One region of the Pseudescherichia sp. L3 genome, then DNA from elsewhere that is predicted to be linked to it. Evidence: predicted binding sites of a transcription regulator. Region 1 holds the regulator's gene; each other region holds the start of a gene.
The links. The regulator CRP, encoded in region 1, controls carbon source genes, mostly activating them, when cyclic AMP is high. The targets are predictions, from matches to a motif close to ATGTGANNNNNNTCACAT.
Positions count from the first base shown of each region.

Region 1 (2,204 bases):
TCTCTGCCGAGAGATCCACCGCACGGGATACCGCCGCATCCTTCAGCTCTTTGCCGGTAACGATAAAGTGCAGGTTGATGTGGGTGAAGAGACGCGGTGCCTCTTCCCGGCGCTCGGAGGTCAGCTTCACTTCGCAATCGGACACGCTATGACGGCCTTTCTGCAGGATCGACACCACGTCGATGGCGCTGCATCCGCCTGCCGCCATCAGCACCATCTCCATCGGGCTGGGGGCTTTATCCCCGGAGTTGCCGTCCATTAACACCTGATGACCAGAGGCGGATTCGCCAAGGAACGTCAGCCCTTCAACCCATTTTACGCGTGCTTGCATTTTCATCACTCCAGAGTGGCAATTTTCCCGACAGATTACGCGCGCCGAGTAAAACGCGCAACGGAAGGCGACATGCATCAAGCTGAAGCGAGACACCAGGAGACACACGGCAAAAGCTATGCTAAAACAGTCAGGATGCTACGGTAATGTATTGACATTATGCAGGTATGCAGAGGACTTCAACCATTACAGGCCGCATGCCTATATTGACGGCCCCCTTCCCAGGATTCGGGAAGCATATGATTGCAACCCCAGCCGCCGGATCCGTCCCGCGACTGGCGCCAGCTTATAACAGAGGATAACCGCGCATGGTGCTTGGCAAACCACAAACAGACCCGACTCTCGAATGGTTCTTGTCTCATTGCCACATTCATAAGTACCCATCGAAGAGCACGCTGATTCACCAGGGTGAAAAAGCGGAAACGTTGTATTACATCGTCAAAGGCTCAGTGGCAGTGCTCATCAAGGACGAAGAAGGGAAAGAGATGATCCTCTCTTACCTGAACCAGGGAGACTTTATCGGTGAACTGGGCCTGTTTGAAGAGGGCCAGGAGCGCAGCGCATGGGTACGGGCGAAAACCGCCTGTGAAGTGGCCGAAATTTCCTATAAAAAATTCCGTCAGCTTATCCAGGTCAACCCGGATATTCTGATGCGCCTTTCGTCGCAGATGGCTCGCCGCCTGCAGGTCACCTCTGAGAAAGTGGGCAACCTTGCCTTCCTCGACGTGACCGGCCGTATCGCGCAGACCCTGCTGAACCTGGCTAAACAGCCGGACGCCATGACCCATCCGGACGGGATGCAGATCAAAATCACCCGCCAGGAGATCGGTCAGATCGTCGGCTGCTCCCGTGAAACCGTGGGCCGTATTCTGAAGATGCTGGAAGATCAGAACCTGATCTCCGCGCACGGCAAAACCATCGTCGTCTACGGAACACGTTAAGCTTTAAAAACGGCGTATCGCCTCGCGGACGCCGTTTTTGCTCTCCTCCTCATGTGGCGCAGGTTAATCTACCACCCCGAAGTTAACTACGCACTGCGGCAAACGCTGGTGCTGTGTCTTCCCGTGGCCATCGGCCTGGCGCTGGGTCATCTTCAGCATGGTCTACTGTTCTCGCTGGTGCCCGCCTGCTGCAACATTGCCGGTCTCGATACCCCACACAAACGCTTCTTTAAGCGCCTGATTATCGGCGGCTCGCTGTTTGCCGGCTGTAGCCTGGCGGTGCAGCTGCTGCTGGGGGCCAACGTTGCGCTCCCGCTGATCCTCGCCGGGCTGGCAATGCTGCTTGGCGTCACGGCGGAAATCAGTCCTCTACACGCGCGCCTGCTGCCCGCTTCGCTTATCGCCGCTATCTTTACCCTGAGCCTGGCGGGCAATATGCCGATCTGGGAGCCACTGCTCATCTACGCCCTTGGCACGCTCTGGTATGGGGCATTTAACTGGTTTTGGTTCTGGCTGTGGCGCGAGCAGCCCCTGCGCGAATCGTTAAGCCTGCTCTACCGCCAGCTCGCCGACTACTGCGAGGCGAAGTACAGCCTGCTGACGCAGCACGCCGATCCGGAGAAGGCCCTGCCACCGCTGCTGGCGCGTCAGCAAAAGGCGGTGGATCTCATCACCCAGTGCTATCAGCAGCTGCATATGCTCGCTGCCAACCAGCATAACGACTACAAACGTCTGCTGCGGGCGTTTCAGGTGGCGCTGGATCTGCAGGAGCACATCTCGGTAAGCCTGCACCAGCCGGAAGAGGTGCAGAAGCTGGTGGAGCGCAGCCACGCCGAAGCGGTGATCCGCTGGAATGCGCAGGTGGTCGCTGCCCGGCTTCGGGTACTGGCGGACGACATTCTGTATCATCGCTACCCGACCCGTTTCACCAT
Region 1 covers NZ_JANKYC010000003.1:48,998-51,201, forward strand. Annotated here, with positions in the region: gene NR795_RS15585 (OsmC family protein) at 1-331, opposite strand, end outside; gene crp (cAMP-activated global transcriptional regulator CRP) at 640-1,272, shown strand; gene NR795_RS15595 (YccS/YhfK family putative transporter) at 1,324-2,204, shown strand, end outside.

Region 2 (2,204 bases), 240 kb from region 1:
GACCAGGCCGCCGTTCAGCACGCTCAGGGTAAACACGCCGGTCATACCGCCGAGGATAACGGCGATCAGCAGGCGCGGGTTCATCAGCACATACGGGAAGTAAATTTCGTGGATACCGCCCAGGAAGTGGATGATAGCCGCACCGCCTGCAGACTGTTTCGCGCTGCCGCGACCGAAGAACATGTATGCCAGCAGGACGCCCATGCCCGGACCCGGGTTTGCTTCAATCAGGAAGAAGATGGACTTGCCGATATCATGAGACTGCTGAATACCCAGCGGTGAGAAGATACCGTGGTTGATGGCGTTATTGAGGAACAAGATTTTCGCCGGTTCAACAAACACAGAGGCCAGCGGCAGCATGTCATGGACAACCATGAAGTTAACGCCAGCGGCCAGGGCTTTAGAGAGCACCTCTACCGCCGGGCCAATGCCGAGGAACGCCAGAATCGCGAGGATCATACCGATGATGCCCGCAGAGAAGTTGTTCACCAGCATTTCAAAGCCGGATTTGATCTTGCCATCAACCCAGACGTCAAAGCGTTTGATCGCCCAGCCACCCAGCGGACCGGCAATCATTGCGCCAAGGAACATCGGCATATCGGCACCGACGATCACGCCCATGGTGGTGATAGCACCGACCACGCCGCCGCGATCGCCGCCTACCAGGCGACCACCGGTATAACCGATCAGCAGCGGCAGCAAATAGGTAATCATTGGGCCGACAAGTTTTGCCAGCGTTTCGTTAGGCAACCACCCTGTTGGAATAAACAACGCGGTGATAATACCCCAGGCGATAAATGCGCCAATGTTGGGCATTACCATGTTGCTGAGAAAACGACCAAAGCTTTGCACCTTGATCTTGATATCGGATGACATAAAACACCCCTTCTAATGTTTGCTGTCGCGCAGGGCGGAGGCCCAACTTTTTTTGTTAACGAGGCGGCAGAGGTAGCCGAACCCATGTTCTGTGTGGCGAATCTGGCACCGAATCGAGAAACTGTCCAGATAGCGCGATTTAGTGTGATTCAGATCACACTAATACAGGGATAACGCCCTGTTTATGTGTGACTTCGATCACAAATCGTAGGTGTAAAAAAAGAACGGTGGGTAAAAAAAAGACGGTACAGGGCTGTTAATGTGATGTTAATCACATTTGTATGTCGTTACTTTGTTTGTTGTTTGTGATTTAGATCACAAGAAATTTTCACCTGGACTTTTCTTAACGTGAGCGGCAGCAACTTCTTATTGCCAGACTCGGCAATACTGTAAGTCAGCAACATCTTCTCAGCGTAGATTCGAGGTCAACATTATGTTCCTGAATTACTTTGCGCTCGGCATCCTCATCTTTGTCTTCCTGGTGCTCTTTTACGGCATCATTATTATTCATGACATTCCTTATCGAATTGCCAAAGCCCGTAATCATCCCCACGCCGATGCGATTCATATTGCAGGCTGGGTGAGCCTTTTTACCCTGCACGTGCTGTGGCCGTTTCTTTGGATCTGGGCCACGCTCTACCGCCCGGAACGCGGGTGGGGGATGCAGTCTCACCTTAACGGCGGCAGCGAGCTACCGCTGCAGCAGCGCGTGGAGGCCCTTGAAAGAGAGCTGAAGCGAATGCAAACCCGAGCGGGAGAGTAGCGTATGGATCTGCTGATCGTCCTAACCTACGTCGCCCTGGCCTGGGCCATCTTTAAAATATTCCGCATTCCGGTTAACCAGTGGACGCTCTCCACAGCGGCGCTGGGAGGCATATTCCTTGTCAGCGCCCTGATCCTGCTCATGAACTACAACCACCCCTATACCTTCACGGCGCAGAAAGCGGTGATCTCAATTCCGATTACGCCGCAGGTCACCGGCCTCGTCAGTGAGGTAACCGATAAATCAAACCAGCTGATTAAAAAGGGCGAAGTGCTTTTTAAGCTCGATCCAGTGCGCTATCAGGCCCGGGTCGACAGGCTTAATGCCGACCTGGTGACGGCCACCCACAATATCCACGTGCTCAAAGCGCAGCTGGTGGGTGCCCAGGCCAATACCCTGCGCGTCTCGGCCGAACGTGACCGCCTCTACAAAGATTATCAGCGCTACATGCGCGGCAGCCGGGCAAGGGTGAATCCGTTTTCTGAAAGCGATATCGACAACGCCCGACAGAACTATCTCGCTCAGGATGCGATGGTAAAAACCTCCGTGGCCGATCAGGTGCAGA
Region 2 covers NZ_JANKYC010000003.1:292,864-295,067, reverse strand. Annotated here, with positions in the region: gene NR795_RS16650 (PTS mannitol transporter subunit IICBA) at 1-876, opposite strand, end outside; gene NR795_RS16645 (DUF3302 domain-containing protein) at 1,310-1,639, shown strand; gene NR795_RS16640 (HlyD family secretion protein) at 1,643-2,204, shown strand, end outside.
Region 2: a site for CRP is predicted at 1,136-1,153, ahead of NR795_RS16650 (PTS mannitol transporter subunit IICBA). Genes of this name have one in related genera too.

Region 3 (2,204 bases), on a different contig from region 1:
CGTTGTCGTACCAGGAGACCAGTTTAACGAAGTTGTCGTTCAGTGCGATACCTGCTTTGGCATCGAACACGGAAGTGCAAATTTCGCCGTTGAAGTCGGTAGAAACAACGTCGTCTTCGGTGTAACCCAGAACGCCTTTCATGTCGCCTTCAGAAGCGGCTTTGATGGCTTTCTTGATCTCTTCGTAAGACGCTGCTTTTTCCAGACGTACGGTCAGGTCAACAACGGATACGTTCGGAGTCGGAACGCGGAACGCCATACCGGTCAGTTTGCCGTTCAGTTCTGGCAGTACTTTACCTACTGCTTTAGCAGCACCGGTAGAGGACGGGATGATGTTCTGGGACGCGCCACGGCCGCCGCGCCAGTCTTTGTGAGACGGGCCATCAACGGTTTTCTGAGTAGCGGTGGTCGCGTGAACGGTAGTCATCAGGCCTTCGATGATGCCGAAGTTGTCGTTGATAACTTTCGCCAGCGGTGCCAGGCAGTTGGTGGTGCAGGATGCGTTAGAAACGATGTCCTGGCCTTCGTATTTGTCAAAGTTAGCGCCTTTAACAAACATCGGGGTGTTGTCTTTAGACGGACCGGTCAGCACTACTTTTTTCGCGCCAGCAGTGATGTGCTTACGAGCAGTTTCGTCGGTCAGGAAGATACCGGTAGCTTCAGCAACAACGTCAACGCCGATTTCGTCCCATTTCAGGTTAGCCGGGTCTTTTTCAGCGGTAACACGGATGGTTTTGCCGTTAACAACCAGATGGCCGTCTTTGACTTCAACGGTGCCGTTGAAACGACCGTGAGTTGAGTCATACTTCAGCATGTACGCCATGTAGTCAGCGTCTAACAGATCGTTGATACCAACGATTTCGATGTCAGAACGTTCCTGAGCAGCACGGAAAACAATGCGACCGATACGGCCAAAACCGTTGATACCTACTTTGATAGTCATATATTCCACCAGCTATTTGTTAGTGAATAAAAGGTTGGCTGTAAAATTACAAAAACCTTACGCAGCGTCAAGCGGAATCGTGTCAATCATTGCGACAAATCAATCCTGTGCATAACCTTTGCGCGGCGATGTCGTCTCACTATTCCAATCAGCTACAACCCGTATGGGGCCGCCGGCGTGGATTTTAAAGGGCATGCAGGATAAAAACGTGAAATAGATCACAATTCCTCCGCTACATTTTCGCACCGCCTAAGTTTAGAACAAAAGTCAGGACGCCACTGTTAATGTTTTGTTAGAATCAGACAAAAGATGTAAATGAACCTATAGCGAGAAGCAAGCATATGGCTAATGAATCCTCTCAGGATGACCTGAAAAACAGCCTTACTGAAATGCAGTTTTATGTGACGCAAAATCACGGTACAGAGCCACCGTTTAGCGGTAAGCTGTTGCATAACAAGCGCGAAGGCGTTTATCACTGCCTGGTGTGCGATGCTGCGCTGTTCAACTCCCAGAGCAAATATGACTCCGGCTGCGGCTGGCCGAGCTTCTACGAGCCAGTAAGTGAAAATGCGATCCGTTATCTCAACGATTACTCACATGGCATGCAGCGAATTGAGATCCGCTGTGGCAATTGTGACGCCCATTTGGGCCATGTTTTCCCTGATGGCCCGAAGCCAACAGGAGAGCGTTTCTGCGTCAATTCCGCCTCTCTGAGCTTCAACGATGAGGCCGATGGCGAGCAGATCAAGGGCTAGAGAATCGATTCAGCAAATTATTCCACCAAAGCAGGTGAACGATGGAAATTAATGAGCTTGTTGCCAGCATGACGCCAGAGGTGTATCAGCGTTTGGCGACCGCAGTAGAGACCGGAAAATGGCCCGATGGCGTGGCGCTGACTCCGGAACAAAAAGAGAACAGCATGCAGCTGGTGATGCTCTGGCAGGCGCGTCACAACACCGACGCGCAGCATATGACCATCGATACCAACGGTCAGATGGTGATGAAGAGTAAACAGCAGCTGAAAGAGGAGTTTGGCATCACGCCCAAACCGATCGCGACATTCAAGTAGGTAGGTAGAATGTGTAGGCCCGGTAAGCGTAGCGCTACCGGGCGTTAGTTATGCGTGCGTCTCTACCCAATCCGCCAGCGTATAGAGCGTCGCGCCCTCTGATGCCATGTCCATAAACGCCTGGGCGCTATCCTGCTTGCCGATATTGACTCCCCGGCAGCCGTCGGTAATCAGGTTGACCTGATAACCCAG
Region 3 covers NZ_JANKYC010000001.1:946,537-948,740, forward strand. Annotated here, with positions in the region: gene gapA (glyceraldehyde-3-phosphate dehydrogenase) at 1-943, opposite strand, end outside; gene msrB (peptide-methionine (R)-S-oxide reductase MsrB) at 1,285-1,698, shown strand; gene NR795_RS04650 (YeaC family protein) at 1,740-2,012, shown strand; gene pncA (bifunctional nicotinamidase/pyrazinamidase) at 2,061-2,204, opposite strand, start outside.
Region 3: a site for CRP is predicted at 1,150-1,167, ahead of msrB (peptide-methionine (R)-S-oxide reductase MsrB). Genes of this name have one in related genera too.

Region 4 (2,204 bases), on a different contig from region 1:
TACAATCGCGCGCTTACACTATTGAGATTAAGAAACGTATTCAGGAGACACAACCATGGCCAGCAGAGGCGTAAACAAGGTGATTCTCGTCGGTAATCTGGGCCAGGACCCGGAAGTACGCTACATGCCGAATGGGGGCGCAGTAGCCAACATTACGCTGGCTACTTCCGAATCCTGGCGTGATAAAGCGACCGGTGAGATGAAAGAGCAGACCGAATGGCACCGCGTTGTGCTGTTTGGCAAACTGGCCGAGGTGGCCGGTGAGTATCTGCGTAAAGGTTCTCAGGTTTACATCGAAGGTGCCCTGCGCACCCGCAAATGGACCGATCAGTCCGGCGTGGAAAAATACACCACTGAAGTGGTGGTGAACGTGGGCGGCACCATGCAGATGCTCGGCGGCCGTCAGGGCGGCGGTGCACCGGCAGGCGGTCAGCAGGGCGGTGGCCAGCAGGGCGGTTGGGGTCAGCCTCAGCAGCCGCAGGGCGGCAATCAGAACCAGTTCAGCGGCGGCGCACAGCAGCGTCCGCAGCAGTCCACTCCGGCACCGTCTAACAACGAGCCGCCGATGGACTTTGATGACGACATTCCGTTCTGAGTGCGCGCTAAGCTCGCGTAAACCATAAAAAAACCCCGACGCGTCGGGGTTTTTGTTTTTTTACTCAGGTCATGACCACAGGCCACTCTGGCGGGGCGTGGCTGGCGACTTCAATCATTATGCTTTCGATGTTGTGCCAGATAGTCGCCACGTCGACCAGGGTAATGCCGAGCAGCCCGGTGGCGAACCAGCAGGCCGCTACTACGCCGAGGCCGCTACTAACGACCGCCAGCCCTATGTAGTCAGATTTACGGAATTTGATGTTCAGCGAGCTAGCTAAAAACATCAGGATTGCGCTCATAAGCTGCCAGCGCAGCAGGACAACGCTGGTGGTAAAGGTAGCCATTTTCTGTACTTTGTTTCATCAGATGTATCACAATATATGTGAACTATATCACATTTGTTCTTTTATTAGCCAGTCGCAGCGTGCGCTTTTTGACGACGCTTTAACCATTGAAAATGTACGGGAATAAGTGCGGGCATTATTCGCTCAACGCTGGTTTACACCGACGAAAAAATAGACGCAGCGCGCATCCTTTTTTATTGCCCTGGCAGTTTGGCTTAATCAGCGATCCCCTGTGGCGTAACGAAAAACCGGCAATGATAGCTGGATAATTATTTTCCTTAATATAAACAGGGCGAACACTTTTAGTTTGGCTTACGGACAAATATTATCGTCATAACCAAATATTAGGTTATTAATGATAAAAGTCGGTTGCTAATGTCTGATGATTCATGCAACGTAATCACCTGTTTATCAAAGCTTCCTGCCGACAATGCAGGCACACATCAAGCAGGGATATAGGGCGGAAATGAATCATAGCGCACGCCGCAAGGCGCTAAGGATTGTCGGGATCATCATGGTAGTTTTGCTGCCTGTGATGCTGGCGCTATGGTTTGCTCACATCCGCGCCGTTAAAGAGACCGGCATACAGCTGCGTTCATTTGCGCAACTTGCACTGGATAAAACCGAGCTGGTTATTCAGCAGGTTGATAGCGCTCGCAGCGAAGCAGAGAAATTTAAAGGCCGGATCTGTTCGCCAGCGCATCGCTATAATATGCTCAATATTATCCGCGGGCAGCTCTACGTTGCTGATATAATATACGCCAACGGCAATCGTTTTTTATGTTCCACCTCACTGGCGCCCGCCGAACCCTATATTATTCCCGCAGCGGAATATACGCGTTCTCCGGATATCTCCAACTACTATTATCGTGACACGCCGTTTTATGCTGGCTATAAGATGGTCTATATGCAGCGCGGTCATTATGCGATAGTAGTCAATCCGCTGGCCTATAGCGAAGTCATGTCGGATGACCCCTCGCTGGCCTACGGCCTGTATGACACGATAACCAAGGCGTTCTTCTCGGTGAGCCCAACGGCAGATGCCCGGGTACTGGCAGGTTTGATACAGAATAACGATTTTACCTTTCAGCATGCCGGGCGTTTCTATACCATCGCCAACTCTGAAAAGCGCCCCATAGCGATTATTGTCTCGACCTCCAGCGATCGCTATTTCCAGTTTCTCTATCACCAGGCGACGCTCACGCTGCCGCTGGGGATGATTTGCAGCATCATTATTTTGCTAATGTGGTCCCGAACCCACCA
Region 4 covers NZ_JANKYC010000002.1:729,801-732,004, reverse strand. Annotated here, with positions in the region: gene ssb1 (single-stranded DNA-binding protein SSB1) at 56-595, shown strand; gene NR795_RS14995 (YjcB family protein) at 660-941, opposite strand; gene NR795_RS14990 (EAL domain-containing protein) at 1,408-2,204, shown strand, end outside.
Region 4: a site for CRP is predicted at 978-995, ahead of NR795_RS14995 (YjcB family protein). Genes of this name have one in related genera too.